DNA from 4 places in the Tatumella citrea genome. Region 4 is predicted to be linked to each of the others. Evidence: predicted binding sites of a transcription regulator. Region 4 holds the regulator's gene; each other region holds the start of a gene.

Region 1 (8,137 bases), 1.1 Mb from region 4:
GGTCCCAGCCCATCAGGTCAGTGAACTGGTTAAGAGCAATCTGCAGGCCGTAATAAATTAGCAGCATCAATACCAAATCGGGGATGCCACGAATAATGGTGGTATATAAACCGAACACAGTTCGTAAGATTGTGCTTTTTGAAAGTTTGGCTCCGGCGCCTATCAGTCCTAAAATAACCGCCAGAACCACAGAACTGACCGCCAGTTCAATTGTTACCAGCGCGCCTTTCATAATGACGTCGGTATATCCATAGAGCATTAAGCAATTCCTGCAACAAAAGAGACAACAACTGCCCGCAACTGGCGGCGGGCAGCTCGCGGCTAATTAATCGCCGTAGACATTAAAGTCGAAATATTTCTTCGCCAGTTTGTCGTAAGTTCCATCCTTACGCATAGACTCGAAAGCTTTATCTACTGCGGCTTTCAGATCTGTGTCACTTTTGCGCATTCCCATTCCGGTACCTACACCAAAGATTTTCTCATCTTTAACCGCAGGACCTGCGAAGGCATAAGCATGACCAACAGGGCTTTTCAGGAAGCCTTCTCCGGCCTGAACTTCATCCTGGAAAGCAGCATCAATACGTCCGGCATGCAGATCCTGATACACCTGGTCCTGTCCGGAATAAGAAACGACATTTACACCCTGTGGGCGCCAGTATTCATTGGCATAGGTTTCCTGAGTCGTCCCCTGCTCAACACCAATACTTTTACCTTTCAGCGATGCCACTGTCGGTTGCAGGGGAGAACCTTTCACAGCCACCAGTCGGGAGTTCGCCGCATACAGTTTTTCAGAAAACGCGATTTGCTTCTCACGCTTCTCAGTAATAGATAACGAGGAGATGATGGCATCGATTTTATTGGCTTGCAGTGAAGGAATCAGTCCGTCAAAGTCACCTTCCACATAGGTACATTTGGTGTGGATACGCGCACAAATTTCGTTTGTCAGATCAATGTCAAAGCCCACCAGCTTGCCACTGGAATCTTTTGACTCAAAGGGCGGATACGTTGGGTCGGTTCCGATACGCAGCGTTTTAGGAATCGCAGCAAATACACTGCCAACGCTGGAAATTGCCAACATTAGAGAAAGAGCTAATACTCGCTTTTTCATAGACTGCCCTCAGGTTGATATTTTTTATAGTGTTGAGTAATGAATGTTGTGTGTTCACAATTTCTTTAGCACTTTTCGTGCCAGGCAGCATAACCTTACCTGAAATAAGCCAGAACGGACGAATACTTTATTTTGTCGCGGATTAATTATCCCCGGAATACCACCTCATCACAGGCCAAAACTGCATGCGCACCATTACAATGCAACAACGGCACCATTATGGTGCCATTGGCGAAGTAAGTTCTATTTTGGTGCATCCCCGGTTCAGCTCTTGCCCTGCCAGCGGGCAAATAAATCCTGAGGTAGTTCGATACCAAACTGATCAATAATCCGGTTAACTGTCTGATCGATAATCTCCATGACGTTCTGCGGGCGATGATAAAACGCAGGCATCGGCGGCATGATAATCGCTCCCATCTCCGCGGCAGTGGTCATCATTCTCAGGTGCCCAAGGTGCAAAGGAGTTTCACGAACACCAAGTACCAGGGTCCGCCGTTCTTTCAGCACCACATCAGCCGCGCGGGTCAGCAAATTGTCACTGTAACTGTGTACAATCCCCGACAGCGTTTTCATTGAACAGGGTAATAAAGCCATACCATCGGTTTTAAATGAACCGGAAGAGATACTGGCACCAATATCACGATTATCGTGCACCACATCAGCTAGTGCCTGAACTTCCCGCGCGCTGATATCAGTTTCCATTGCAAGTGTCTGCCGGGCAGACTGACTCATAACTAAATGGGTTTCCACCTGCGGCAGATCTTTTAGCACCTCTAAAAGGCGAATGCCGTAAATAACGCCGCTGGCCCCTGATAAACCAACAATGAGTCTTTTCATAACCTGCTCCGGGGGGAATGCACTGAAAAAAAGCATAATAACGTGTGACGGTGCGCTGAGGCGAACAGAATTCCAAAAAAAACAGGGCGGAATATCCGCCCTGTATTTACGCTGCGATTGAGTGAAGTTTAACCTTCGTTGTGCAGTTCCAGATTTTCAACTTCATTTTGTCTGGCAATTGCCTGAGCATCATCGTTGCGCAGTGACTGTAAATAATCCAGATACCCCTGATCAACATCTTTAGTGACGTAAATACCGTCAAACACCGAGCAGTCAAACTCAGTAATATCCGGATTTTCTTCACGCACTGCATCGATCAGATCACTCAGATCCTGGAAAATTAACGCATCCGCCTTGATCAGCTGGCAGATCTCGTCAACTTCACGTCCGTGAGCAATCAGCTCAGTGACGCTTGGCATATCAATGCCATAGACGTTAGGGAAACGAACTTCTGGTGCCGCTGAAGCCAGATAAACTTTCTTCGCTCCGGCCTCACGAGCCATCTCAATAATCTGCTCAGAAGTGGTACCGCGGACAATCGAGTCATCAACCAGTAGCACATTTTTATCACGGAATTCGGCGCGGTTAGCATTCAGCTTACGGCGTACCGCACTGCGACGCATTTGCTGTCCGGGCATAATAAAGGTCCGGCCAACATAGCGGTTCTTAACGAACCCCTGGCGATAAGGTTTATCCAGAATACGGGCAATTTCCAATGCGACATCAGTAGAAGTTTCCGGAATTGGAATCACCACATCGATATCCAGATCTTCCCACTCACGGGCAATCTTCTCACCCAGTTTGGTACCCATACGAACACGGGCGCTGTATACCGAGATTTTATCGATAAATGAATCAGGACGCGCAAAATAAACGTATTCAAACAGGCAAGGATGGCTTTTCGGGTTAGCCGCACACTGACGGGTCGAAAGCTCACCTTTCTCAGTGATATAAACCGCTTCGCCAGGGGCAACATCACGGATAAACTCAAAACCTAAGGTATCCAGTGCCACACTTTCTGACGCAACCATATATTCAGTGCGCTCATCCGGCAGTACACGTTTGCCCAGCACCAGCGGACGAATACCATTCGGGTCACGGAAAGCCACCATACCATGACCAATAATCATCGAAACCACTGCATAGGCCCCACGAACCAGGGTGTGCAGCGATTCTACGGCAGCAAAAATATTTTCTGCCGTCAGTGGATATACCTGAAAGCGATCGAGTTCCTGAGCAAAAACGTTCAGCAGCACTTCAGAATCTGAGGTGGTATTTACATGACGACGACCATACTCAAACAAACGTGAGCGCAGTTCATGGGCGTTAGTCAGGTTTCCGTTGTGTGCCAGCGTAATACCGTAAGGAGAGTTTACGTAAAAAGGCTGGGCTTCAGAGGCACTTGAGCTTCCTGCTGTCGGGTAACGAACATGGCCAATCCCCATATTCCCCTGTAAGCGCTGCATATGACGTGCTTCAAACACATCGCTCACCAGTCCGTTTGCTTTCCGCAGGCGGAAGCAGTTCATCGCATCAATGGTGCAGATACCCGCCGCGTCCTGGCCGCGGTGCTGTAATACCGTTAATGCATCATAAATAGACTGGTTGACCGGCAGAAATCCGGTGATACCGACAATACCGCACATGTTGTCATTTCCTCATTAAGCCGCATCTCCCCTGCCTTATGACCGGGGTAAAAAACTCGACGTGCTCTGTAAATAGTCAAAAAACCATCTGATGATGTAGCTGAATTGCGGAACCAGCTGCGATTGTGACCAGTCAGTACTCTTAGAAAATCCGGTGAATGTATCAAGGAAAAACAGGATAGCTGAAACAATCAACACTCCTCTTAATGCTCCGAAACAAACACCCAGTACCCGGTCAGTGCCCGACAGTCCGGTTTTTTCAACCAGCGATCCAATCACATAATTGACAATCGCCCCGACAATCAGCGTCGCAATAAACAGCGCGGCTATTGCTACACCATTACGTACCATGGGTTCTTCAAACCCGGTGAACCAGACTGCCAGATAAGAAAAATAATGACTGGCAACAAAAAAAGCACATCCCCAGGTGACTAAAGATAAGGCTTCCCGCACAAATCCCCTGATCAGACTAACTAAAGCCGAGAATCCGACAATCCCGATTATGACGTAATCAATCCAGTTCATGAGCTCTTCCGGTGCAACAGTGATCCCTTCTGCAATCTGTTCGGGGCGCATTTTAACAGAAAAAGAAAACGTTTGCGTACCGTTTTCCCCCGACTGCAGAGAAAAAGGGCAATGAAAATTTCGTTTCATTGCCCCTGTAAGTTCAGCTAATTAACCAGCTGATTTTTATCCATATTATTTATTGTGCTTTCAGTCAGTGTAACGAAACGCTGCCATTACCGTACAGCATATGGTCTCACGACCCCGCTCAGACCCGTTTTGCTTTTCAGCTGTTCAATCTGCGATTGCAGATGGCTTTTCGAGTTGTCCGGCCCCACCAGTATGCGGTTAATTTGTCCCTGAACCGGTGTTGCTGGTACTGAATAAGCACGGAAACCTGACGCCCGCAGTTCTGTCACAATTTCAGTCGCTTTAGCCGCATTTTTCAATGCTCCCAGCTGAATAACGTATGCCTGGCCGGTCGGTGCATCAGCTTTAGTTTCTGTCGCTGGTGCCGATGGCTGCGCTGCAGACTGATCGTTCAGTGCCTGCAGTGCCCGCTGACGTTCTTTCTCTGCCTGAGCCTGCTTCGCTTTTGCTTTAGCTGCAGCTTCACTGGCCTGACGCTCGGCACGGGCTTGCGCCTGAGCCTGACTGGCTTCACGTTCCGCCTGCTGGCGAGCCAGTTGTGCCTGTTTCTGACGAGCGGCTTCCTGTTGGCGTTCAGCGGCATCATTCTGCGCTTGCTGTTGTTGCTGCTGCTGCGTCTGTTGTGACTGAGACTGCACGTTACTGCCAGTCTGTTGCGGGCTCTGCGACGTGCTATTTCCGCTGTTACCAATAGTGTCACTATCGGTATCTTCCCCGCCAGGCGGTGTTGTTGCCGTGCCTGGTGCCGTAGCGGCATGCCCGGTCAATGGCTGGGTCACCGGCGGTACCAGATCATTATCCTGCTGATCACCAGGCTTAGGCACCAAAGGGATTGCCGCAAATTCCTCTTTATAGTGTTTCTTTTTACCGTCCAACAGACCGGGTAACACAATAACTCCGATAGCCACCAGAATGACGGTGCCCACCAAACGATTCTGAAATTTACTCGCCACTTCCTTTCTCCCCTGAGATAGACGTCATCACATGCGCTACCGTATGGAAGGAGCCGCAAACCAGAATAATGTCCTGCGCATCAGCCTGCAGTTTTGCTGCATGCCACGCCTCATCTACTGAGGCGAAACGGGCTGCCTGCGGTAAATGAACGACTAATTCTTCAGCACTGGCTCCGCGCGGGCCTTCCAGCGGCGCGCAATACCAGTAATCCACCTGCCGGCTAAGTTCAGCAAGTGTTCCGGCAATATCTTTATCATGCAGCATTCCCACCACTGCATGTACCTTACCAGTCTTTGGTAAGGCGGCTAATCTCGACGCCAGATAGGCCGCAGCATGAGGGTTATGCGCCACATCCAGAATAACCCGCGGAGATTCGCTGATAGTCTGAAAACGACCGGGCAATTCGGCTTTAGGTAAATTCTCGCGGATACAGGCTTCGCTGACCTGCAATCCGGACACTCTTAAAGCGGCAAGGGCAGTCGCTGCATTAGGCAATGGTACCTTAGGCACCGGTAACTGATGCAGTTCTCCCTGAATATCACGATAATCCCAGACATCGCCATTTTCATGGTAGGACCACTGATGATCCCGTTGCAGCAGCACAGCACCTTTATCAGCCGCAACACGGGCAATAGAAGCTGGCATATCCGGCTCGCCCACCACCGCAGGTTTTCCCTGACGGAAAATACCGGCTTTTTCGCGGCCGATACTTTCACGGTCTGGTCCTAACCAGTCGGTATGGTCCAGAGCGATACTGGTGACAACCGCAACATCCGCATCCACGATGTTGGTCGCATCCAGGCGTCCTCCAAGTCCGACCTCAAGGATCACCACATCCAGATCCGCTTCGCGAAACAGATATAAGGCTGACAGGGTGCTAAATTCAAAGTACGTCAGTGACGTTTCACCACGCCCCTGATTAAGAAAATCAAAACTGGCTGTATGCTCTGCGTCACTGAGTTCCTGCGACTGAATACGCACTCGCTCGGTATAGCGAACCAGATGCGGTGAACTATACACACCAACACGGTAACCCGCTGCGATCAGTAACGTTTCAAGAGTGCGGCAGGTGGTTCCTTTGCCGTTGGTTCCGGCTACAGTAAAAACAAAAGGTGCCGGTTTTAACAGATTAAGCTGTGACGCCACACGGCGTACACGCTCAAGACCCAGGTCAATCGCCTGGCTGTGCAGGTTTTCCAGATAAGTCAGCCACGTAGCAAGAGGAGACGTGGCCTGTGGTAGGTGAAGATTTTCCATGTGTCCCGTTGATATCATTACAGTGCATAAATAAAAGACGCCGTAAAAGCGTCTTTATCATTACTGTCAGGTCTCGTCATGTTCCGTTTCAGTCTCAGGTTCAGACTGAACACCGTCATGCAAAGGTGCCGGCAGATTCATCATTTTTGCCAGTAGACCGGCGATTTTGAAGCGGATATCAGGACGGCGAATAATCATATCAATCGCCCCTTTCTCAATCAAAAACTCACTGCGCTGGAAACCAGGTGGCAATTTTTCACGAACCGTTTGTTCAATAACCCGCGGACCGGCAAAACCAATCAGTGCTTTAGGCTCTGCAACGTTTAAATCGCCCAGCATCGCAAAGCTGGCAGAAACACCACCCATGGTAGGGTCTGTCAGTACCGAAATGTACGGCAAACCGCGCTCACGCAGTTTCGCCAATGCAGCACTGGTTTTAGCCATCTGCATCAGTGACATCAATGCTTCCTGCATACGTGCGCCGCCGCTGGCAGAGAAACAGATCAAAGGACAATTATCTTCCAGAGCCTGTTCTGCTGCACGAATAAAACGTGCACCAACCACTGAGCCCATTGAGCCACCCATAAAGGCAAACTCAAATGCAGCCACAACTACTGGCATACCGTGCAACTCACCTTTCATGACGATCAGTGCATCTTTCTCGCCGGTACTTTTCTGTGCAGCCAGCAGGCGATCTTTGTATTTCTTCTGATCGCGGAACTTCAGAACATCTTTAGGTTCCAGCTCACTGCCAAGTTCAACTGTCGTCCCCTGGTCCATAAATGACGCTAAACGATCACGGGCATGCATACGCATATGGTGATCACATTTAGGGCAGACTTCGAGATTCCGTTCTAATTCAGCGCGATACAGCACCTGGCCACAGCTATCACATTTCGTCCAAACCCCTTCAGGAATACTCGCTTTACGCGTTGGGGTGACATTACTTTTATTAAGAATGCGTTCAATCCAGCTCATTGATGACCTTTCTGTTTGAACCTGGGTTATCCAGTTGTTTTGTTTCTGCTGAATTTTCATCCAACAGCCGGTAAATGACGCCCATTAAACCACAACCTGCCCACACTGTGGATAAAAATCTGGTTTAACCGTCAGAGGCCTGCAGGAAAAACTAATTTTTCCGTGCAGCCTGTCTGCGATGCCGCAAGACTTCGATAATGCCGGGCAATACCGAAATAACAATAATAGCAACAATCAGCAAATTAAGATTCTTCTGCACTACCGGCAAATCACCAAACAGGTAACCGGCATAGCTGAACAGCACCACCCAGGCAATCGCCCCGGCGATGTTAAATAAGGCAAACTGACGATAAGACATTTTACCCATTCCGGCCACAAACGGGGCAAAGGTACGGACAATTGGGATAAAACGCGCCAGAATAATCGTTTTTCCGCCATGCTTTGCATAAAAACCATGAGTTTTATCCAGATAGCTGCGACGGAAAATTTTTGAATCTGCCCGTTGGAACAGTTTCTCGCCAAACAACCGGCCGATAGTGTAATTGAGCGCATCTCCGGCGATGGCGGCAATCACAATACACAATGCCAGCAAATGAATATTCAAATCATTGCCCGGCAGTGCGGCCAGAGCTCCGCCGACAAATAACAGCGAATCGCCCGGCAGGAACGGTGTTACCACCAGACCAGTTTCGCAAAAAATGAT
Region 2 (8,137 bases), 260 kb from region 4:
ATAGAACACATGCCATAAATCACGGGTGATAACACCTTGTGGCAATGCTTCACCGTCAGGCCCTTTAAGCGGAAACGGTTCGTTAGGCAACTGCTGCATATAGGCGGCATCTTCGGCCACATGATACACGGTATGGTTTACCGTCTGTTCATCCGGGACCAGTCCTTTCCAGACCGGCGGGAAGTGACTGAGCTCTGAACCATCGCGGTCACGCTGCTGATAATGCTCAGGGCGAAGTTCGGCCAGTGGCTGACTTACCCCGGGAAAATTGGCAAACAGATTATTAAAACTGCGGTTTTCTGCATAGATAACCACAATATTGCGAATATGCTTTCTCAGTAACTGATCCTGTTGTTTCGCAGGCAGTTTGCTCAAAGCAATGTGCTCATGAGCAGGGGCGGCTTTAGCTCCGGCCAGTGGCAGAATCCCCGAGCTGAGGCCGATAACTGAGGCTCCGGCAAGGAAACGGCGACGGGCGGGATTATCCGGATTGGATGACTGTGCTTCGGGTTGAATTCCGTTGTCGTCTTGCTGCTCTTGTTCTGGTTTTTTCATTGCAGATAACCTTAATAGTTTCATCAGGGTGAAAGCAGGCTGAATCCTATAAGGGTCAGATTAAGGAATTATTACAGTGCTGAGCAGATAAGGGGGATGAAGTGTAATAACCCCGTAAAGAGCCAGTGTTTACCGGCCAGTGAGATAAAGATGACATTTTTGTGAAAGTTACAGTCAGATGAAAAACAGGCAAACTGTTTTCACCCTGCTGCACTGCAGGCTGGCTGTGCAGCAGGGTAAATCTTAGCCGTTAAAGCGGCTCAGTGAGAAAGGCGACAGGTTGTCTGGCAGTGGCTGTCCGGCAGCAAACTGGCTGGCAATTTCACCAAATAATGGCGCAAATTTGAAACCATGTCCGCTCAGCCCTGTAATGACCAGGCAGCCAGGGTTTCCCGGCAGCGTATCAATAATAAAGTCCTCATCCGGTGACATATCGTAACTGCACGATTCACCATACAGACAACCACCAACTCCCGGCAGGCATTGCCGCAGAAAGCGAAAACATTCGCTGCCATCGCTGGCCTCACTACCAAATGCCGGGCGTGGTTGATCCAGTGACAATGGTTGTCCGCCATCGTGGCGACCTACTTTCAGGGCGTTGTCCTGTGCAGGAAAACCGTAATACTGGCTGCCATCATCCAGCTCAATACTAAAGCCCGGGAAATGGTTATTTTCACTGTAGCGGCCATCTGCCTGAAACCAGGCAAAGACTTTACGGGTCGGCATTACCGGTAATGAAGGGAGCAAGCTTTGTACGCGGGTACCGCAACTGATCAGTAGTTTTTTTGCAAAGTATTCTCCGTCAGCGGTCTGAACCTTTTGCAGATTATCCTGCTGGGTGACCGCACTGACAGGACAGTTAAACAACTGACCACAACCTTGTTCGCGGGCTAAACGCACCCAGTGTTCGATGGCAGGCTCAGCGTCCAGGTAACCGGCATCTGTTTCAAATACCACCTGAAAATGCTCTGGCAGGGTAATTTCCGGCCAGCGTTGTTGTGCTGCGGCAGCGGTAAGTGTTTCGGTATTTAGTGACCAGCGTTCAGCGCTTTGCAGGATATTATTCATAAACTCAGAACCCTGTGGTCCGGCATTCAGTACGCCACAGGGATGCAGGATTTTCACCCCGGCGTGTTGCTCGAATTCCTGCCACAATGTCTGGCATCGCAGCAGCAGAGGTAAATATTTTTCACCTTCGCCATAGGCATAACGAATCAGCCGGCTTTTGCCGTGATGTGATCCTTCAGTGTGAGGAGGATGATGAGCGTCGATCATTAGCACTTTCAGCCCTGCCTGGCTGGCATAATAACCTGCCGCCGCTCCGGCAGACCCGCTGCCGGCAATTATTAAATCGTAAATCATTACCCGTTAATCCCCTGTGAAAGTGCGGAGAAACAGGATAACAGAGCGGGGGGTGATAACAACAATAAAGGCACCCGTCAGGGTGCCTGCAGATGAGAGATTAATGTCGGGAAGGTTGCCCGGTCCGGTTTTCTGCGGATTCTATCTTGGCGATACCGGCTTCAAGTATCGATATAAACTGTCGTGCAACGTCGGTGGTTAACCAGTATGTCGGTCCGATATCCGCTTCTTCTTCCTTCTGTTGTAACGAAGACAGTGAATGCAGGCGAATCATCATCGCATCATAGACATCGACAGTACTAATATCCCAGCCGACCAATGAATGGGTCTGAATAACATCGTTCTCTCTATCCATAAAACCCCCTGATTACTCGTTAAACGACGTGTAGAATGAGGTTTAAATCCAGCCTTCATAAACATGATACAAGGCAATCTAATTATAACATGTATCCTGAAAACCGGGAGAACTACGATAAAATTTTGCTAAGCAGCCTGAGAAAACAACAGTGCAAATCATCCGGGGATGTCTGGGCTTACTGTACTGTCTGGCAACGTGCGGTTCTGGATATCAGAGGCAAGATCGGCATATTGTTTCTGCAGATCAGGTTCGTTTTCCAAAACTCCGGCCTGGACAGACAGATAGCTTACCAGCTGCTGTTGCAGCCCCGGGCTAAGCAGAGTAATTAGTTGCGAGAAACTGCTTTCCAGCACCTGCAATCGCTGCTGTTGTTGATGGATTAGGGTCAGTAACTCGCCAAACGTCATGGCCTCTTCAGGCTTACTGTTATTCATCGCTCATTCTTCCCTTAAAAAAACATACTGGAAAAAAGAATAGGCAACAGAACACCCTACGTCCAGTCGCAGACCCGTCAGGTAGTGAGAATAAAAAAACCGGATGGCGACACCCGGCAGGCGTATTAACGCTTAATCGTGACATCGTTGTCAGTGACAACAGAAAAGCTACCGGCACAGCAACCTGCCGGCGGCATTAGTTTATGCTGTATATAATTACAGTATAGTGTGATTTAGATCAAGCATTCTCTGAAGTTCAGGCGACCACTGACCAGTTCAGAGTTTCTCCAGCCAGGAAAGGGATCAGAACATCATCACCCGCGGTGACTGTTTCTGGCACGGTCCAGGGCTGGCGCTGCAGGGTCACGGTTTCGGTACTCACCGGTAATCCGTAAAACTGCGGGCCATTCAGTGAACAGAACGCTTCCAGGTGTTGGAGAGCACCCAGCTCTTCGAATACGGTCGCGTAGGCTGGCAGTGCGCTTGGTGCGTTAAACACCCCTGCACAACCACAACTGGCTTCTTTACGGTGGCGCAGATGCGGTGCCGTGTCAGTCCCGAGGAAGAAACGAGGATGACCACTGGCTACGACAGCACGTAATGCTTCCTGATGGATGTTGCGTTTCAGGATTGGCAAGCAGTACAGATGTGGGCGGATTCCGCCGCTTAGCATATGGTTACGGTTGAACATCAGATGCTGAGGGGTAATGGTGGCACCCAGATTCTGATCCCCGGCACTGACGTACTCTGCGGCATCTTTAGTGGTGATATGTTCCATCACTACCCGTAACTCAGGGAACTGGTTACGTAACGGAATCAGTACCTGCTCGATAAACCGTGCTTCTCTGTCAAAGATATCGACATGTGAATCTGTCACTTCGCCATGAATCAGTAACGGCATTCCCAGTGACTGCATACGATCCAGTACTCCGGCAATATGCTGAATACTGGTAACTCCATGACTGGAATTGGTGGTAGCGTGCGCCGGGTAGAGCTTGGCTGCTGTGAATACTTTATCGCGAAAGCCGGTTTCGATTTCATCCGGGTCCAGGGAGTCTGTCAGATAGCAGGTCATCAGCGGTTCAAAACGATGTTCTGCCGGCAACGCTGCCAGAATACGTTCACGGTAAGCTTTGGCTGCCGCCACGCTGGTGACAGGAGGAACAAGGTTAGGCATGACTATCGCGCGGCCAAATACCTCACTGGTATAGGGCAGAACGGTGTTCAGCATTTCGTCATCACGTAAATGGATATGCCAGTCATCGGGACGGCGTAAAGTGATCTTTTCTGGATGGGCAGTCATGCATCAGGCTCCGGCGTGGAAAGTAAACGTTTGCGGGTTTTTACCGGGGACTAAGAATAAAGCCCCCGTGGCAGGAATGCACTGATTATTTGTACTGATTTTATGCCACAGGGGTGTTTATGTTAACGGGGCTTACTGTGTCAGGGAGATCACCAGCTCGCCAGGCTTAACTTCGAGACCTTTAGCCAGTTTTTTTGCCAACGCCTCAGCGGTACTGTGATCAGCACTCAGGACATAAGCAGGGTGATGTTCAAAATAATCCTTCAGAGACTGATTTAATAGCGGCATCAGCGCGTTAATGACATCGTGCAGTTTATCCGGAGTCACTTGTGTATCGGTAATTTGCAAATCCTGCAGATAGATTGCTGACTGTTGTGGATCAAATACCGGCTGTGCTTTCATTTTCAGATTAACAGCAGCATGCTGTGAACCAAACAGAGACTGTAACCGGATATCTGCCGTTCCGGAGAGAGTGACTTTATTGGGTTCTTCCCGGCCGATGGCTGCCTGCAGATTGCTCAGGGCTATGTGAGCGTTTGCCAGCCCGTTAACTCCAATATCTTTCTGATAATTATCATGCTTTTGAAGTTCTTTGTTCACTTGCTGTTCACTGATTGAATATTCTGTCAGATGATTACAGCCACTGAGCAGCAATGCTGCAAAAAAAACCGACAGGCAGATAACAAATTTACGCATTTATTCCTCAACTTACAGATAACATACTCGCTTGGCCGGGAAACATTTTGCCTGAGTTATCGGGGAGTGTCATCCGCAGGGCCAGGATGGCGATGTTACAGCTGTTGTCAGAAGTAGCCGACAGTGGTGCAGAATAGTCGCAAAACAGTGCGTTTTTAATGGGATAAATTCACTGCTGGTATTAACATATCCTGCCGGCCGGTCAGAAAGGACAGTGCCGCCTATTATCTGCTCATCAGTCAGGGAGTATTTATGTTTGGATATCGTACAGCATCATCGCGGGTGAGTCTGACAACTGACCGGATGGTGGTGCGTTTGGTGAACGATCGTGATGCGTGGCGAATGGCAGATTACTATGCAGGTAACCGTGCTTACCTGACGCCATGGGAGCCTATCCGTGACCAGAGCTATTTTCAGCCTTCCGGCTGGCAGACCCGTCTTTCGATCATGACTGAGCAGCAACGTCAGGGATCTGCCTACTATTTTATCCTGCTGGATCCTGCCGAGCAGGAAGTGATGGGTGTCGCGAATTTTAGCAATGTGGTGCGGGGCTGTTTTTATGCCTGTTACCTGGGCTACTCGCTGGGCGAAAAATGGCAGGGGCAGGGGCTAATGCAGGAAGCGTTGCAGGCAGCTATTCGTTATATGCAACGACAGCATAAAATTCACCGCATTATGGCAAATTATATGCCACGTAATCAGCGCAGTGGCAATCTGCTGGCCAGGCTGGGATTCGAGAAGGAAGGCTATGCGCGTCAGTATTTATTAATTAATGGCGTCTGGGAAGACCACGTGCTGACAGCACTGACCTGGGCGGAAGGCAGTGCTGATAAATACTGATGACTCATGTCTTGTAACAAACATGGCTGGTGATTTTTATCAGCCTCAGTAGACTAACGCCGGTTCGCTGGATGAGCGAGCCACTGGACGGAAGCCTGACTACCGTTCGGGACATAAATGTCGAAATTGCAGGATGTCTGAACACTTATGAATTTGCTTAAATCACTGGCTGCTGTCAGTTCTATGACGCTGTTTTCGCGCGTGCTGGGCTTTGCCCGCGATGCAATTGTTGCCCGGGTTTTTGGGGCAGGGATGGCAACTGATGCCTTCTTTGTCGCATTTAAATTACCCAATCTGTTGCGTCGCATCTTCGCTGAAGGAGCATTCTCTCAGGCATTCGTGCCGATTCTGGCTGAATACAAGAATAAACAGGGTGAAGAAGCTACCCGTGTTTTTGTGTCGTATGTTTCCGGATTACTGACACTGGTACTGGCGGTAGTTACGTTACTGGGAATGCTCGCCGCTCCCTGGGTCATCTATATTACGGCCCCGGGTTTCGCAGACACCGCCGATAAGTTTGCACTGACCACGGCTCTGTTGCGGGTGACTTTTCCGTATATTCTGCTTATTTCGATAGCCTCCTTAATTGGCGCTATTCTGAATACCTGGAACCGTTTTTCTGTACCGGCGTTTGCTCCGACCTTACTGAATGTGAGCATGATTTTCTTTGCGCTGGTGGCTGCTCCCTGGTTTCATCCGCATGTCATGGCACTGGCGTGGGCGGTGGTTGTTGGTGGGGTATTACAGCTCGGTTACCAGCTGCCGCATTTGCGTAAAATCGGTATGCTGGTTTTACCACGTATAAACCTGCGTGATGCTGGTGTATGGCGGGTTTTACGTCAGATGGGGCCTGCCATTCTCGGGGTTTCTGTCAGTCAGATTTCACTGATCATCAACACCATATTTGCTTCATTTCTGGTGTCAGGTTCTGTCTCATGGATGTACTACGCTGATCGCCTGATGGAGTTTCCTTCGGGAGTTCTTGGGGTGGCGCTTGGAACGATACTGCTGCCGTCACTATCGCGCAGTTTTTCCAGTGGCAATTTTACCGAATATTCTCACCTGATGGACTGGGGATTGCGGTTATGCCTGTTACTGGCAATCCCCAGCTCGGTCGCCATTGGTATCCTGGCCGGGCCATTGACCTCAGCACTGTTCCAGTACGGTAAATTCACCGCGTTTGACGCACTGATGACCCAACGGGCACTGGTGGCTTATTCTGTGGGCCTGGTTGGTTTGATTGTGGTGAAAGTGCTGGCACCGGGTTTTTACTCCCGTCAGGACATCAAGACTCCGGTGAAGATTGCCATCGTGACTCTGATTTCAACACAAATCATGAACCTGGCATTTATCGGCCCGCTGAAACATGCCGGATTATCACTGTCGATTGGTCTGGCAGCGTGTCTGAATGCGGCACTGCTGTTCTGGCAATTACGTAAGAAAAACTTCTTCCAGCCACAGCCTGGCTGGACCAGTTTTCTGGTCCGGCTGATCATCTCGGTACTGATTATGGCTTCGGTGTTATGTATTGTGCTGCATTACATGCCGTCATGGGGTGAAGGTGAGATGGTGTGGCGTATCCTGCGACTTGCCGGAGTGTGTGCGGTCGGTGGTGCCGTCTATTTTGGCAGCCTCGGGCTGCTGGGCTTCAGAGTGAAAGATTTTGCCCGTCGAAGCCTGACCTGATGCAACCTGACCGGTAGTTTCAGTCCTGTGACTGCCGGTCATTTTCCTTCCTTTGGTCGTCTGTTCGTTGACTGCTTTCTCTGTGAATCACATCAGATATTCATAACTTACAGCCTTATCAAGGCTGTACCGGTTTATCAGCCGGGTGCGAAATTCAGATAAAAAAACACCGGACAGGGGGAGCGTCCCTGGTCCGGGAATGGATGACGACACTTTTTTATCTGTTATTTGGCCTGGCCATCCGGGCCGTAAAAATGCTGGTTTTTAAGCGGGGCTAACACTGCCAACGCTTGTTGTGTCCACTGCATCTGCTGTTGTAAAAGCAGGCCGGTATGCTGATTGGTTTGCTGTAAAACTGACAACTCACGACACAGGTCCAGCCACAACGAATTTAGCTCTTCAGACTGCGCAAACGGGGCGGTTAAACCGCTTTTATTTCCTGTCTCTGACAAACGGTCATCGAGATAGCTCAGGGTATTGAGTGCGGCCTGTTTATCCTCAGTCAGGCTTTGTAACCGGTAACTGTCAGGCCGGGCGCTGCTCAGTTCCTGCTGTTCTTTCTGCATCATTAGTTGCAGTGAGGCAATCACCTGCCGCATATTCTGTAGAATAATCACCAGCGACCCGCTGATACTAGTCTGCATCACTTTCCATCCTTAACAGGCTTCCGGCTATCCCACGGGCGATAGCACTGCTGTCAGTCTGGTAGCTGCCCTCAGCCAGAGCCTGGCGTATTTCGTCTACCCGGGACTGGCGGATGTCCTGGCTATTGTCACAGTGCAGCATCTGCTGCGTTTTTCGAAGGTTAATCCGTGGCGCCGGGGACCGGGTATCAGGTGCCGGTGAGGTATCCCGCTGCAGAATGACCGGACCTCGCGGCTTAACTGTCGGTTTTATCACTGT
Region 3 (8,137 bases), 950 kb from region 4:
AGACAATTTTGAAACGGTGAGCAAACCCCAGTTTAAAAATAATCCCCGCCAGTGCCAGCAACCAGATGACCACCATTAATCCGTAAGCCAGCGGGGATTTCAGCCCTACCAGCAGAAACGGGGTATAGGTCCCGGCAATCAACAGATAAATCGCGCAGTGGTCAAATTTTTTCAGCCACGGCTTAGCTTCGGGTGAGGGAATCGCATGATAGAGGGTGGATGCCAGGAAAAGCAGGATCATACTGCCACCATACAGACTGTAACTGGTAATCGTCATCGCGCCGGCATGGGTGTTAATCGCCCGGGTCAGTAACAATACCAGCCCGACAATTCCGAATATACATCCCAATCCGTGGCTGACGCTGTTTGCAACCTCTTCAGCGACGGAATATCCTTTCGGAAAAAAACGGTGTTTTGTCATCGAATGCTTCCTGAATTAATGCCAGATTCCTGATAAATCCCCCACAGCGTAGCGAAGAAAATTTTCAGTGTACAGTTGTAAGCTGAAATAAATTTGTGAATGGCTGTAACCAGCTTCACAAAGAGGCCGTTTCTCCACAGCCCCGCATATTTTAGTTCAGACTGACCAGCGTCCGGCAGCTGTTTCAGGGACTTTTGGATCACTGCTTAACCGCGAGAACAACAGGTCATTACGCCACCCGCCGTCAAGCCAAAAACTTTGTCTTAAACATCCCTCATAGTGAAATCCACACCGCTCCATCAGACGAACACAGGGGGTATTACCCTCAGTTACCCGACAGAACAGCCGGTGGCCATAGCCGCCGCCAAAAAATGCGCTGCTCAGTGCATGCAGTGACTCACTGCCATAGCCTTTACCCTGACCTTCCCGGCTCAGAATAAAACCTGCCTCAGCTATCCCGGGGTCAGTCATACACCTGCCAGTAAGGCCTACCGGCCTACCCTGTTCACCTTCACTCAGTAACAGACAAAGCCAGTGGCTACTGTGGCGATCCCAGTCAGCCAGACGAAGAGTAAACCGCTCACGGATTTCCGCTTCACTCAATGGATCGGTGATAAAGCGCATAACCTGCCGGTCCTGATACAGATGGCAGAAAAAGGACCAGTCATTTCTGGTTAGCCGGCGGCCGGTCAGGCGCGCGGTTGTCAGCTGCTTCATCGGTTTCTCCATCGACATATAAAAAAACCGCGGTCTCTGCAAAGAGCCGCGGTGTTTACTTTACCCGAACTGTATGACGGCAATATTCTGTTTACTGTGCCTGATAATCGCTGATCGGTACACAGGAGCAGAACAGATTGCGATCGCCGTATACGTCATCCAGTCGTTTAACGGTCGGCCAGTATTTGTCCTCGCTGCCGGCAGGGAAAACTGCCTGTTCACGGGTATAACTGTGTTGCCATTCCCCTGTGATTTCCTGCTGGGTATGTGGAGCATTCACCAGCGGATTATCGTTCGCCGGCCATTCACCTGCGGCTACTTTGTCAATTTCGCTGCGGATTGCCAGCATTGCTGCAATAAACCGGTCCAGTTCCTGCTGACTTTCTGACTCTGTGGGTTCCACCATCAGGGTTCCCGCCACCGGGAACGACATGGTCGGTGCATGGAAACCATAGTCAATCAGCCGTTTGGCAATATCCATTTCACTGATCCCTGTCTGTTCTTTCAGCGGGCGAATATCCAGAATACATTCATGCGCCACGTGCCCGTCTGCACCGGTATAAAGGATCGGATAAGCGTCACTCAGACGACGGGCGATATAGTTAGCATTGAGAATCGCCACTGAGCTTGCCTGACGCAAACCTTCCGCCCCCATCATCCGGATATACATCCAGCTGATAGGCAGAATAGAGGCACTGCCAAAGGGTGCTGCTGAAACTGCGCCTTCACGGGTCAGAACGCCGTCCAGTTGAACCACACTGTGCCCGGGAACAAACGGTGCCAGGTGGGCTTTTACGCCAATTGGTCCCATTCCCGGTCCGCCGCCGCCATGTGGAATGCAGAAGGTTTTGTGCAGATTCAGGTGTGATACATCGGCACCAATAAATCCGGGAGAGGTCAGCCCGACCTGGGCATTCATATTGGCACCATCCAGATAAACCTGACCTCCGTGCTGATGAACAATCTGGCAGACTTCACCGATTGTGGCTTCATAAACTCCGTGGGTTGACGGGTAAGTAACCATAATGCAGGATAGCTGTTCACCCGCCTGCTCGGCTTTCAGACGAAGATCATCAAGATCAATATTCCCCTGTTTATCACAGGCCACAACCACGACTTCCATACCGGCCATCTGAGCTGAGGCAGGATTGGTACCGTGGGCAGATGCAGGAATCAGACAGATATTGCGTTCCGGCTGCTGACGACTTTCATGATAACGACGGATAGCCAGCAGGCCTGCGTATTCTCCCTGCGCACCGGAATTTGGCTGCATACAGAGAGCATCATAACCCGTCAGTTGCACCAGCCAGCGTGACAACATATCAATCATCTGCAGATAACCTGCCGCCTGAGAAGTCGGGCAGAACGGATGTAACCCCGCAAACTCCGGCCAGGTAACCGGCAGCATTTCTGCGACAGCATTGAGTTTCATGGTGCAGGAACCGAGCGGGATCATGGCCTGATTCAATGCCAGATCTTTTTTCTCCAGCCGGTGCAGGTAACGCATCATTTCCGTTTCGCTGTGATAACGGTTAAACACCGGATGAGTGAGGATCGCATCGTTGCGGTATAACGCCTGCGGGATCGAATGGCTCTCAGTAGCCAGCGACTGATCCAGGCTATCGATATCCACTGGCGCAGTGTCACCGGTAATAATCGTAACCAGGGCTTGCAGGTCTTCGCGGGCGGTTGTTTCATCCAGAGTGATTCCGACCGCCTGATGCAGATCGGTACGTAAATTAACCCGGTGCTCAGCCGCACGCTGCAGCACTGCCGCTTTATCTTTCACTTCAACCATCAGGGTATCAAACCACTGATGATTACGAATTTTCACGCCTCGTTGCTGCAACGCTGCCGCCAGAATATCGGTCATGCGGTGAATACGTTCAGCAATAGTTTTCAGGCCCTGCGGACCATGCCAGACTGCATACATACCGGCAATATTGGCCAGCAATACCTGAGAGGTACAGATGTTGGAGTTAGCTTTTTCCCGGCGGATATGTTGCTCACGGGTCTGCATCGCCATACGCAATGCCTGATTACCGCTAACATCCCGTGATACCCCGATAATCCTGCCGGGCATTGCACGTTTGTGCTCGTCACGGCTGGCGAAGAACGCCGCATGTGGCCCGCCGTAGCCCATAGGCACACCAAACCGTTGTGATGATCCAAACACAATGTCTGCGCCCTGAGCACCTGGTGAGGTCAGTAATACCAGTGCCATAAAATCGGCCGCGACACTGACGATCACTTTGCGTTGCTTCAGTTGCGCGATGATTTCACGATAGTCATGCAGGTGGCCACGGGTACCGCAATACTGCAGCAACACACCGAACAGATCCTGATGGTCAGCAGCACGTTCTGCCGCATCAATGATCAGTTCAAAACCAAAGGTTTCGGCACGGGTACGCACCACATCGAGAGTTTGCGGATGAATATCGTCGGCAACAAAAAACTTATTGGCATTTTTCAGCTTACTGACGCGTTTTGCCATTGCCATCGCTTCAGCAGCAGCGGTCGCCTCATCCAGCAACGAGGCCGAGGCGATATCCATCCCGGTCAAATCGAGTGTCAGTTGCTGGAAATTAAGCAGTGCTTCCAGTCGGCCCTGAGAAACTTCCGGCTGATAGGGAGTATAAGCCGTATACCAGCCCGGATTTTCCAGCAGATTACGCAGGATAACCGGCGGAGTAATAACTGCACTGTAACCCATACCTATCCAGGATTTGTATAACTTGTTTTTTCCGGCAATAGCCTTCAGCTCAGCCAGAGCCTGCTGCTCAGTGACCGCTTCACCTGTCGCCGGCAGTTCAGGCAGACGAATTGACTGCGGAACAATCGCATTAATCAGTGCCGGTAAGCTGTCTGCACCAATGCTTTGTAGCATAGTTTGCTGCTGCTTTTCGGTCGGGCCAATATGGCGGGAGATAAAGTCATTCTGGTTTTCAAGCTGGCTGAGAGTCCGGGTCATTCGCTGTGCATCCTGAATCTGGCTGGAATTAATACGGCAGCAGCACTGGCAACTGCCGTTTCAGGTCATTCCGGCTACAGACTGTGCAGCCGGGGTCTGGCAGTTATTCGTCAATCGCGGCTTTATAGGCTGCTGCATCCAGCAGGCCATCTTCTCCTCCGGCCGGTTGTAATTTGAATAACCAGCCAGCGTTGTAAGGGTCACTGTTCACCAGTTCCGGGTTTTCGGCCAGCGCTTCATTAACCGCAATAACTTCACCATTCAGCGGTGCATAGATATCGGAAGCCGCTTTTACCGATTCGGCAACAGCACAGTCATCACCCTGTTGCAGTTGTGCGCCAGTTTCTGGCAGGTCAACAAACACCATGTCACCCAACAGCTCCTGGGCATGTTCGGTAATTCCGACGGTTACACTGCCATCATCTTCAAAACGTACCCACTCGTGACTTTCACGGTATTTCAGTTCAGCCGGAACATTGCTCATTGGGGTTATCTCCTGAAATTATTTTTTATACCAAAGGTTTGCCGGCACGAACGAAAACCGGCCGGGTAACGGTGACCGGCATCTCGCGCTGGCGAATTTGTACCACAGCAGTATCACCGACAGAGGCAGGGACACGGGCCAGGGCAATACCGCAGCCCAGGGTGGGCGAAAACGAACCGCTGGTAATGATCCCTTGCTGCTGTACACCGTCACTGTCAGTAAACAGCACCGGTAGCTCATTTCGCAATACACCTTTTTCTTTCAGCACCAGTCCGACCAGTTTTTCTGTGCCAGTCCTGCGTTGCTGTTCCAGAGCTTCACGTCCGATAAACTGACGATCTTCCGGTTGCCAGGCGATGGTCCAGCCCATATTGGCCGCCAGTGGAGATACTGACTCATCCATTTCCTGACCATACAGGTTCATACCCGCCTCCAGTCGCAGAGTATCGCGGGCTCCGAGACCGGCCGGTTTCACTCCTGCGTTAAGCAACTGCTGCCAGAAATCTGCTGCCTGAGCGGCAGGTAACGCAATTTCATAGCCAGCTTCCCCGGTGTATCCGGTGGTAGCAATAAACAGATCACCGCTCTGAACTCCGTAAAACGGCGCCATTCCTTCAGTTTGCTGGCGCTGGCTGTCAGTAAACAGCGTGCGCGCCTTTTGCTGTGCCTGTGGCCCCTGCACTGCTATCAGAGCCAGTTCACTGCGTTCCTGTAACTGCACCTCAAATGCACTGGCATGTTCCGTTATCCAGGCGAGATCTTTCTCTCTGGTAGCAGAATTGACCACCAGCCGGAAATACTCTTCTGAAAGAAAATAGACAATTAAGTCATCAATAACGCCACCGGAAGCATTCAGCATCGCGCTGTATAAAGCTTTGCCGGGTGTAGTGAGTCTGGCGACATCATTTGCCAGCAGATAACGGAGAAATTCGCGGCTGCGCGGCCCGGTAATATCCACTATGGTCATATGTGAAACGTCGAACATTCCGGCATCGTGGCGTACGGCCTGGTGTTCATCAATCTGAGAACCGTAATGCAAAGGCATCATCCAGCCGTGAAAATCCACCATTCTGGCCCCGCAGGCCTGATGCTGTTCAAACAAAGGTGTGTGCTGAGTCATAACTGTCCCGTTGATAAGTAAGGGTTTTACCCTGAGCTGTCAGGCCGCCACGGTTATCTGTCGCAACGCAAACGTTATCCTTAGCAAAAAACTTACCACCGAAAGGCAAAATTAACTATAAGCAAAATAATGGCGAAACAGGGTGATGCACCGACATAGTGCATAAATAATTGCAGATAAATAAACCAGGTAATCAGTAAAATATAGATTTAAACACTGTTTAACCGGGTAATATTTAGTATATCTACGAACTTAAAGGAAGGGTTATTGTTAATAAAAGACGCCATGCCTGAGACATCGGATTAGAAAAAGTATGGCAAAGCACAGCGTCAAATTAGAATAAATCAAACGAGGATCAATTACGGTGCATTCAGTGGCTGAGCAATTCCATCAGCATCCGGAACAGTCGTTGATCATCGACCCCGGTAATAACTTTCGCATTGGGCTGGCGTCCGGCCAGATGCCGTTCACTGACAAAGCCGACACTTCGCCCGTAGTTAATGCCGGGAGTACAGTCGACACTAACCAGTGCCATAATCCCCGTAAAACAGTCAGGGTCCAACAGCCCGGCAATCACACAAGGATCATGCAGACAAGGATCTGCGGCACCGTAATCTGCCAGCATCACAGCTGCCAGCTGACAGGACGCTGAATCCGATTGGCGTAACGCTTCGATGCGCGGTGCGGTTAATAAAGCCTTTGAAGTCACATCCAGCCCGAACAACGTCAGTGGTACTCCGGCCGCCAGTACCACTTCTGCAGCATGAGGGTCGCAGGCAAAATTAAATTCTGCGGCAGGGGTCGTATTCCCCGGGCAGAATACCGCCCCACCCATCACGACTATCTGTTTTATCAGCGGGACAATCTCCGGTGCCTTAATCAGTGCCAGGGCAATATTGGTCATGGGACCGAGCACGCAGAGTGTTATTTCTGAGGGTGCCGCCAGCACTGTGTCGATAATAAAATCGACGGCATGTTGTTCTGCGGGACGGAGTTCCGAATCAGGCAAACCACTGTTCCCCAGACCATCAGCACCATGTACTGACGAAAGCCGGGCTGGCCCCGGAAAAATCGCCCGCGAACATCCGGCAAATACTGGGATATCCTCCCGCCCCAGAAAAGAGAGGATGCGTAATGCATTGCGGGTGACCGCAGGTAAAGGCAGGTTGCCTGCAACCGTGGTAATTCCGCGCACATTGAGCTGCTCACCCGCAGCCAGAGCCATCATTAATGCAACTGCATCATCCACACCGGGATCACAATCGATAATTATCTTTTCCATACCCTCTCCTGCCCTGCGCATTGTTTTCCGCAGGGCCTGTAGTGGTGAGCCGCTTACTTGAGTAACTGGTTGGTGTAGTATTTATCGGCCGGTAACACCGTTTTTATCTGGCCGGTTGCCTGTAATGCTTTGGCAATCGGCAACCAGTTCTCATCACTTTGCATCATGTAACCCTGCGGCCCTTTCATATCCGGAGAGATAATTTTCCAGGCTTTGGTGCTCAGAGCCACTGACCCACTGTCCGGATAGGCTTTATGCAACAGTTCTGCGGCATCATCCGGATGAGCTGCTGCCCATTCCGTGGCTTTGATCGTGGCCTGCATCCATTTTTTCGCCACATCACCGTGATCCTGCAGATAGCGGGTGGAAGCGGTATACGCCCAGACCGGTACATCCGGCACACCGGCATCTTTACCCACCAGTTGTCCCGGAGTCTTGTTTTGTGACAGCTCAACATCGGGAATCAGGAAGTTATTAGTATTGGTGGCAATATCAACTTTGCCAGCCAGTAACAGCGGCACATCACTGTCCTGGGCAATAATAAATTTCACATCACTTTCCTGAAGTCCGGCCGCTTTGAGCACAAACGGCATCATCGCTTTACTCCAGGAATCGGTATAAATCGCGATCGATTTACCTTTCAAATCTTTCAGAGATACCGGAACCCCGGGTTTAGTAAACAGCCCCCAGTTATTATGCTGAGCATATAAACCCACAGCGATCACAGGCAGTCCCTGATCGGCTGCAAATACCACATCGGTAGTGGCATTCAGGCCAACATCAGCCTGGCCCAGCGCCAGCATGCGGGCAGTGGTTTGTGAATCTGGCGGGAAAATAACTTTCACATCCAGTCCCGCCTGCTGATAGAAGCCTTTTTCCTGCCCCACTACAATAGGGATCAGTTCGTGATCGGCTCCGGCCCAGTCATAGACAAAGCGGATGGGTGTCAGAGTTTCGGCATGCGCAAAGCCCGCCGAAACACCGGACAGTAATGCACTGAGAATGGCGGTACGAATAATAGCTGCTTTCACTGTGTATACCTCTGTCAGGATAATAGGTTGCGGTGAATTTCACCGGGCTTAACGTAAGTAACCCGGGGCTTTGGTCCGGCTTCTCCACGGAGTGGCTAACCTTTCCAGGCC
Region 4 (8,137 bases):
GAGGTACCAATAGCTACAGCGGCCATATCAGTTGCACTGACAGAACCAGCCATAATGGTGTCAACAAATCCCATAGCAGTCTGAGCGACCTGAGCCAGAATAACCGGAATAGCAAGCCCGAGAAGCTGACGCGCCTCAGTAAAATACTTCTGCACAAATACACCTGTTTAAGAACGGGAAAGTGGGAGGAGATAAATCCTTATCTGCGCCTAGTGTAACGAGGTATAAAAAGTTAGCAACCCGGCAAAACAAACTATTTTTGCGATTATCAAGCCACATTAATCGATAAACAGCCGTCAGCGGTTGTGGTAATCTGCGGCTAAATGCTCAGGGAGTTTAATTATGTTTACAGGTATTGTGCAGGGGACGGCAGAAGTGGTTGCTGTTGAAGAAAAACCACTGTTTCGCACCCATACACTGAAGTTTCCTCCGCAGTGGCTCGAAGGTCTTGAGATTGGTGCATCTGTAGCTCATAACGGTTGTTGTCTGACAGTCACCGCAATCCGTGATGAGCTGGTCAGCTTTGATCTGATTAAAGAAACATTACGGGTTACCAATCTGAATGATATTACTCCGGGCAGTCGGGTCAATATTGAACGTGCAGCTAAATTTTCTGATGAAATTGGCGGGCATCTGATGTCAGGCCACATTATGACGACGGCGGAAATATCAAAGATAATTCAGTCAGAAAATAACCGCGAAGTCTGGTTTCGTTTGCAGGACAGTTCATTAATTAAATATATTTTGCATAAAGGCTTTGTCGGAATTGATGGTTGTAGCCTGACCGTCGGTGATGTCGTCGGAAGTAAGTTCTGTGTGCACCTGATTCCGGAAACCCTGCAACGGACATTACTTGGTGAGAAAAAAATTGGTGCCAGGGTGAATATCGAAATTGACCCTCAGACTCAGGCGGTAGTGGATACCGTTGAGCGGGTACTGGCTGCACGTGAAGTGGCGAAGGGGACAGAAGAGGCGTAAAACAGCATTGTGACTGCAGGCTGTTAATAACCCTTTTTCCAAAAACAAACCCGGAGTTTTGCAGGCAAAAGCTCCGGGTCAGATATGCAGTATTACACCATCCTGTTACGGTTAACGGGCGACCCGTAAACCGCCATCTACCCCACGGGTAAACACAACCTGCCATAGCTGAATGTCACGAGCGCGGAAAGCTCCGGCACACGCATTCAGATAATAGGTAAACATGCGTTTAAAGCGTTCATTATAATTATGTTCCAGCTGTGGCCAGCTGGCGAGGAAACGCTCATACCAGGCCATGAGTGTTCTGTCGTAATCAACACCAATATTATGCCAGTCTTCCATCACAAAATGAGGTTCGCTGGTTTGTGCAATATGGGTCACAGACGGCAGACAACCATTTGGGAAAATATATTTATCAATCCACGGATCGACATTTAAATCAGTATGATTTGAACCAATGGTATGCAGTAAAAATATACCGTCCGGTTTCAGATTACGGGCAACCACATCAAAATAGGTTGCGTAATTTTTTGGACCGACATGTTCAAACATTCCGACAGAAACAATCCGGTCAAAGCTCAGATTCAGGTCACGGTAATCCTGTAGCAGGATAGTGACATCCAGACCTTTACACCGTTCCTGGGCCATTTTCTGTTGTTCTGCAGAGATGGTAACTCCGTGAACACTGACACCATAACGACGGGCTGCAAACTCAGATAATCCACCCCAACCACAACCGATATCCAGCAGGGTCATGCCTGGCTCCAGTTGCAGCTTACGGCAGATCATATCCAGTTTTGCTTCCTGTGCAGCTTCCAGAGTGGTTGCGTCTTTCCAGTAACCACAGGAATACTGCATAAAAGGATCAAGCATCAGGCTGAACAGATCATTACCCAGATCGTAATGCTCTTTACCGACTATCCAGGCGCGTTTTTTAGATTGCAGATTTTTAAGGCGGGCAGTAGCAATACGAAGGGTATCTTTAAAATGATGCGGCAATTGTTTATCAAGTTTATTTTTCAGCACCCGATAAAAAAACTGGTCAAGCCGTTCACATTCCCACCAGCCATCCATATAACTCTCACCTAATCCCAGAGAGCCTTCCTGCAAAACCCGTTTAAAAAAATCAGGATTTTTAACCTGAATATCCCAAGGGCGATCACCATTGATAGCAATATCGGCCATCGACAGCATTTCATTGGCAATACGGTACCAATGATTTTCCTTAAGGCTAACTTCTGCTACACATGATGAACTCATACGCTTCTTATCACCTGTTCTATTTGAACCTGAAGAAAGAATAGACAACTTTCGTTGGTTCGTGAGTAAACTCACAAAAAACGTGCATTTATAAGTAAAGACAAAACAGAGGTGCTAGTAAATATCGAAAAATGCGGTTCTGCAGAGAAAGCACAAACCAAATTAGTCAGCATACGTGGTGACTTATAATAAAAAATTTGTCACCAGAGTGATTATATGCCTGACAATCTGAATGTTCAATGACTGATGGTTAGGTCGCTAATTGTGCAGATATAATTAACCCGCCGGTTTAACAGCGGGTGAAATTACTGACAGGAATGTTTGCGATGCTGGAGACAAAAACCGGCGAGAGCGAGCAGAACTGTTATTCCCATCGCGGTCGCAGTTGTCAGTAGTGGCTGGGACAGGTGATAAGACACCAGTAAGCTGAATACGAAGCATAACCCCAGCTGCAATGCATTCTGCAGAGCTGCGGCTTTGCCACTGGCAGCCGGAAACATCCGGAGCGCTGCAGAGACCACAATTGGATAAATAGCCCCGTTAGCCATCGCCATGCCACAGAAGGGCAGTAATAAACTAAATAATCCGGGCTGCCCCAGGAAACTCACCACAACAACGCCACCAATACTCAACGTATAAAGCACTAATAACCAGGGCAGCAGTTGACGACCACTAAATTTGTTCAGCAGAGCACGACAGCCAAAGCCGCCAGCAAGGAACGTCAAAGTTTGCGGAATATAGCTCAGTCCGATATCTCCGGCAGAAAGCCCCAGGCCGGAAAGAATAAAGGGAGAACCGGTCAGCCAGGCAAAGAAACTTGCGGAACAGGCAGAATAGATCAGTACATTACCGCTGTACTGGCGCTCAGACAGTAACTGCAAAAATCCCGGGGGAACGGTGCTCGCTGACAGGGGAACTTGTGGTGGTCTGGCCGGTAAACCCAGGGTAGCCACAATTAATCCGCAGGTGAGTGCAGCAAGTACCAAAAATATTGAATGCCAGTGGAAATGAGCCAGCAACCATGAACCCAGCAACGGAGCTAGCGCCGGAGACAGAGCAACCATTGGCATAATCGTGGCGAAAATCTTCTGGCTACGCGAAGCCGGATAGTAATCCAGCACCAGAGACTGCCAGCTGACTGCGGCGGCACAGACTCCGGCGGCCTGAATAAATCTCAGAGCCAGCAGTGCGTGTGGCGTGGTTACCCACAACATCGCCAGACAGCTGATGGCAAATATCGCCAGACCACTGACCAGCACTGGTTTTCTGCCAATCTTATCCGACAACGGTCCCCAGAACAGTTGTGCGCAGGCAAAGCCAGCCAGGAACAGGCTAAGACTGGCGCTGATGACTCCTGCGTCAGTATTCAGATCCTGTTTCATCGCTTCAAAAGCGGGCAGATACATGTCTGTAGCCAGGAATCCCAGCATACTCAGTAGTGACAGATAAACTAAAAAAATGACCGGATGACGCATTGCTCCTCCCTGTGAAAATGTGCGCAAAGAGTTTAAAAGGGTGCACCGGGAGTTGTGAACCGTTAATATTTGCAATCAACTGTGAAAAAAATTGAAAGGTCGCTATGTGGTCAGAATATGCACTGGAAGTCGTGGATGCAGTGGCAAGAAATGGCAGCTTTAGTGCAGCAGCCAGGGAGTTGCACCGGGTGCCATCTGCGATCAGTTATACCGTCCGACAACAGGAGGAGTGGCTGGCAGTTGAGTTATTCGAACGACAACACCGCGATGTGATACTGACGGCCGCAGGTGAACATTTTGTTCGTGAAGGTCGGGGGATTATCAAAAAAATGCAGGAAACCCGACGTCAGTGCCAACAACTGGCAAATGGCTGGCGCGGTGAACTGAGTATTGCGGTGGACTGTATTGTAAAACGTTCCAGGATGCAGCAACTGACCATCGATTTTTATCGCCACTTTCCCGATGTAGAGCTGCATATTCGCGAAGAGGTGTTTAACGGTGTCTGGGACGCACTGGCCGCAGGACGCGTTGATATGGCGATTGGTGCGACCCAGGCAATCCCGGTCGCCGGACGTTTCGCTTTCCAGGATATGGGGCGTCTGAACTGGCGGTGTATTGTCAGTGCTGATCATCCACTGGCAGCTGAAACCCATCCGGGAGAGGAGCAGCTTCGGGCATGGCCATCACTGGTGCTGGAAGATACCTCCAGGGAACTGCCACGAAGGATGACCTGGACACTGGATAATCAACGGCGAATGACTGTGCCGGACTGGCAAACCGGTCTGGATTGCGTTCGGGCAGGATTATGCGTGGCAATGGTGCCAGGGCATCTGGCACGGCCGTTACTAGAGAGCGAAAAAGTAAAAGAACTAAAACTGCCGGCGCCGTTTCCGGAAAGTCCCTGCTGTGTAAGCTGGGCAGAACAGCGTATTTCTCCGGCATTGCGATGGTTACTTGATTACCTGGGGGACACTGCCACCCTGAACCATGAATGGCTCAGGGAGTGAACCGGGGACTTACCGGCGATAGTCACGGAACGGACCGTCGCCGACCGAACGACGTTCAATCAGGGTCGGATGGATTTCAAGGGTTTGCGGATCTTCACGTTTATTCACTATACGATCCAGTAACATCTCCAGCGCTTTTTCGCCTAACTCACTCTTTGGCTGGTGAACTGTAGTCAGTGCCGGGGTGAAATAACGCGAGTTGCGCACGTTATCATAACCAATAATAGAAATATCCTGGGGAACGCGCAGTCCCTGTTCATCGGCGGCGCAAATGGCTCCCATGGCCATAATATCCCCGCCACAAAAAACGGCTGTCGGGAGTTGCGGTTGCGCAAGTATTTTCTGCATCGCCTGATAACCGGACTCTGGTTCGAAATTCCCCTGAACAGTCCACTCCTCACGATGTGAGATTCCAGCCTCTTCCAGAGCTTTCAGAAAGCCTGCCAACCGGCCACCACCGGTGTTTCTTTCCATTTGTCCCGGAATACAACCAATATCACGATGACCGCGCTCAATCAGGTAGCGACCGGCCATATATCCACCATGAAAAGCGTTATCCAGCACGGTGTCGGTAAAGTCACCCTGTGAAACTCCCCAGTCCAGCACGACCATCGGGATATTGCGGTTTTCTTCCAGCATATCCAGCAACTCCTGCGGATATTCGGCACACATCACCAGTAATCCATCAACACGTTTGCGCGCCATCATGGCTAAATATGCGCGTTGCTTTTGCAAATCGTTATGAGCATTACCCAGAATCAGTGTGTAGCCATGGTCAAAACATTTTTTTTCGATAGCTTCAATGATTTCAGCAAAGTAAGGCGCTTCGAGTGTTGTCGAGAGTAAGCCCAGCGTCTTGGTGTTATTGACCTTAAGGCTTCTGGCGACTGCACTGGGGGAGTAGTGCAACTCGTTTATTGCTTCCCAGACCGCTTTCCGTGTGTTTTCCGCAACAAAACGGGTCTGATTAATGACATGGGACACGGTGGTGGTTGAAACACCGGCGCGTTTTGCCACGTCTTTAATAGTTGCCATTCAGTGAGTACTCCTGGTTTAAAAAAATAAGATATTGATTTTTTATAGGTTAATCGTTTGCGTCAGCTCAGCGTTTCACTGTCTCGTCATTAAAATGAACCCGAAGGCCAGAGGAGAGTCCTGCGAAGAAAGCCGGATATAAAACCAGCAGCTGAGGAGGTTGCGCAACAAAGACCGGCAATTCTAACAAGGCTGCTGCAATAAAACGAGATTTTTGCGCAGCAGTATGGGAATATAACTATTACCCCACAATTAGTGTGCCTAAAGGAGTTCTGATGGATACCGATCTTAAGCTTGCACTGACCACTACAGTTGTAGCGTTGCTGATGATTATGGCCTTCAGTTTTACCGCCATCCTGCATTAATGTTAGCCTGCTGGCCCGACTGACCGCGCCCGGTCAGCCATATGCTGTTATCAAAACCGGTACCGGATACTTCCCGCGCCGGTTTTTGCTTTTAAGCTACAAAAAATGCAATTAACGGATACGTGTGAGGACCAGGAGAGATTTACGATTTTTTGGGTAAGCCAGCAGAATAAGGGCAGTGGCATGACAGATATCTGTCAGCATAAAAAAACTGCACCTTAGTTCGCAGGATAACCAGCGTTTGGGGTGCAGTCTGTACCGAGCAGGATGACTAATTAACGGACGGTACTCGGGGTTACCATGCGGCGCGCGCCAATGTAGTGACGTTGCCAGTATTCATTGCTCAGAGCCGTAATCTGGATGTCTTTACCGGTACGTGGTGACTGAATAAATTTGCCATCACCCAGATAAACGCCTACATGGTCTGCAGCGCCATGGCGGTGGATACGGAAGAATACCAGATCACCTTTTTCCAGCTCATCACGTTTTACCGGTGCAGCATCACGCAGATGGTACATTTCGTTGGCGGTACGGGGTATTTTGAAATTTACCAGGTCTTTGTAGGCATAATAAACCAGACCACTGCAGTCAAATCCGGATTTTGGAGAAGTTCCTCCCCACTGATAAGGCTTCCCTAACTGATCCATCAGTTTCACCATCGCTGTTGCACGCGCTTTCTGATAACGCAGACGGTGCTGTTTGCTCATCCGGATAGCGGCCAGTGTGGCAGAAGGGTGGCGTGTCGTCTTTTTAGCTGCGGGGCGATGACGACCATATTTTTTAGTTTCCGGCGTGTGATTCTTTGCCAGATGACGGGATTCTTTAGCCGTACGACTGTTTTTAACTTTACGCTGACTGGTGAAGTGTTTAACCCGGTGAATCAGGGGCTGGCGGGCTTTATGTCGGGTACTGGTCGTCTTAATAGGCCTTCGTTTACGGCGGGCATCTTCTTCAGTCACTGCTTTACGGGTGGTTTTATGAAAAGTGGCATTAACCGCAGTTCGAGGCGAAGCCTCTGCGACATTGAAAAAAAGCTGTGCTAAAGCCAAAATAAAAAGCGTGATCAGTAGACGCATAGTTGTCAGGTTACAGGTTAAATGTCCTGAAAAAATACGGACAAAATAAAAAAATAACATCTGACCTTTCAGTCAGCCCCAAAATCATTCTAATCCAGAAATTTATGAAATGTTAAGGTCTTTTTTCCGGAATCTGTTACGAGAAGTTTTTTGACGTAAAATTGAGCGTAAACAGTTAATTAAGTCACATTTTACTGATGAAGTTTCAGGCGACTGTTTTTTTCATCCCGCAGTTGTTACTGGTTTAACGCTAAATGCCATATAACTGAACTTTTATGTAGCAGATGAAAAATGTCGTTTTCACTGGCGGGTTGATATCGCTACAATAACAAAACATGTCGTTTTGTCCCGAAGGAAGTACTATGAGCACTCTCGAAAAAATTCAGACTCAGATTTCTGAAAACCCTATTCTGCTGTACATGAAAGGTTCTCCTAAATTACCAAGCTGTGGTTTCTCAGCTCAGGCAGTTCAGGCGCTTTCTGCCTGCGGGCAACGTTTTGCCTATGTGGATATTCTGCAGAATCCGGACATTCGTGCCGAATTACCAAAATATGCAAACTGGCCAACCTTCCCACAACTTTGGGTTGACGGGGAGCTGGTAGGTGGTTGCGATATCATTATTGAAATGTATCAGCGCGGCGAATTGCAGCAGCTGATTAAAGAAACTGCAGAGAAATTCCCTGCGGCAGAATAACTGTCACGGATGGTGATTCTGATGCCCGCGTAATTACGCGGGCATTTTTTTATGCGTGTTCCTCAGAACCGGCAGATTCCCCGGCTTCGTCATCTGCGCCGACAGGCAGCGGCCAGCCTCCCAGTCTTTTCCAGCGGTTAACCAGCTCACAGAACAGGGTTGCCGTCTGTTGGGTATCATACAGTGCGGAATGGGCCTGGTGGCTATCGAAGGTCATGCCTGCCGCTTTACAGGCTTTCGCAAGCA

The links. Region 4 encodes PurR, which represses purine synthesis genes. Its sites were predicted from a motif close to CANGCAAACGTTTGCNTG; they were not measured.
Region 1: a site for PurR is predicted at 4,178-4,195, ahead of cvpA (colicin V production protein). Genes of this name have one in related genera too.
Region 2: a site for PurR is predicted at 4,032-4,049, ahead of pyrC (dihydroorotase). Genes of this name have one in related genera too.
Region 3: a site for PurR is predicted at 5,778-5,795, ahead of gcvT (glycine cleavage system aminomethyltransferase GcvT). Genes of this name have one in related genera too.

Annotation. Positions count from the first base shown of each region.
Region 1 is NZ_CP015579.1:2,901,326-2,909,462, forward strand. Features, by position in the region: gene hisQ (histidine ABC transporter permease HisQ) at 1-259, opposite strand, end outside; gene A7K98_RS13870 (lysine/arginine/ornithine ABC transporter substrate-binding protein) at 326-1,108, opposite strand; gene A7K98_RS13875 (UbiX family flavin prenyltransferase) at 1,373-1,945, opposite strand; gene purF (amidophosphoribosyltransferase) at 2,074-3,591, opposite strand; gene cvpA (colicin V production protein) at 3,628-4,116, opposite strand; gene A7K98_RS13890 (SPOR domain-containing protein) at 4,332-5,198, opposite strand; gene folC (bifunctional tetrahydrofolate synthase/dihydrofolate synthase) at 5,188-6,456, opposite strand; gene accD (acetyl-CoA carboxylase, carboxyltransferase subunit beta) at 6,523-7,434, opposite strand; gene A7K98_RS13905 (DedA family protein) at 7,586-8,137, opposite strand, start outside.
Region 2 is NZ_CP015579.1:1,575,543-1,583,679, forward strand. Features, by position in the region: gene acpA (acid phosphatase) at 1-555, opposite strand, end outside; gene solA (N-methyl-L-tryptophan oxidase) at 799-1,917, opposite strand; gene bssS (biofilm formation regulator BssS) at 2,018-2,272, opposite strand; gene A7K98_RS07480 (hypothetical protein) at 2,431-2,709, opposite strand; gene pyrC (dihydroorotase) at 2,966-4,012, opposite strand; gene A7K98_RS07490 (lipoprotein) at 4,145-4,708, opposite strand; gene rimJ (ribosomal protein S5-alanine N-acetyltransferase) at 4,961-5,548, shown strand; gene murJ (murein biosynthesis integral membrane protein MurJ) at 5,696-7,234, shown strand; gene flgN (flagellar export chaperone FlgN) at 7,459-7,878, opposite strand; gene flgM (flagellar biosynthesis anti-sigma factor FlgM) at 7,868-8,137, opposite strand, start outside.
Region 3 is NZ_CP015579.1:879,269-887,405, reverse strand. Features, by position in the region: gene trhA (PAQR family membrane homeostasis protein TrhA) at 1-421, opposite strand, end outside; gene A7K98_RS04220 (GNAT family N-acetyltransferase) at 578-1,138, opposite strand; gene gcvP (aminomethyl-transferring glycine dehydrogenase) at 1,230-4,109, opposite strand; gene gcvH (glycine cleavage system protein GcvH) at 4,213-4,593, opposite strand; gene gcvT (glycine cleavage system aminomethyltransferase GcvT) at 4,619-5,713, opposite strand; gene A7K98_RS04200 (nucleoside hydrolase) at 6,084-6,995, opposite strand; gene A7K98_RS04195 (ABC transporter substrate-binding protein) at 7,049-8,026, opposite strand; gene A7K98_RS04190 (ABC transporter permease) at 8,075-8,137, opposite strand, start outside.
Region 4 is NZ_CP015579.1:1,832,800-1,840,936, forward strand. Features, by position in the region: gene A7K98_RS08745 (MATE family efflux transporter) at 1-155, opposite strand, end outside; gene A7K98_RS08750 (riboflavin synthase subunit alpha) at 343-978, shown strand; gene cfa (cyclopropane fatty acyl phospholipid synthase) at 1,090-2,238, opposite strand; gene punC (purine nucleoside transporter PunC) at 2,544-3,713, opposite strand; gene punR (DNA-binding transcriptional activator PunR) at 3,818-4,720, shown strand; gene purR (HTH-type transcriptional repressor PurR) at 4,730-5,755, opposite strand; gene cydH (cytochrome bd-I oxidase subunit CydH) at 6,031-6,120, shown strand; gene A7K98_RS08775 (C40 family peptidase) at 6,396-7,196, opposite strand; gene A7K98_RS08780 (Grx4 family monothiol glutaredoxin) at 7,559-7,891, shown strand; gene rnt (ribonuclease T) at 7,941-8,137, opposite strand, start outside.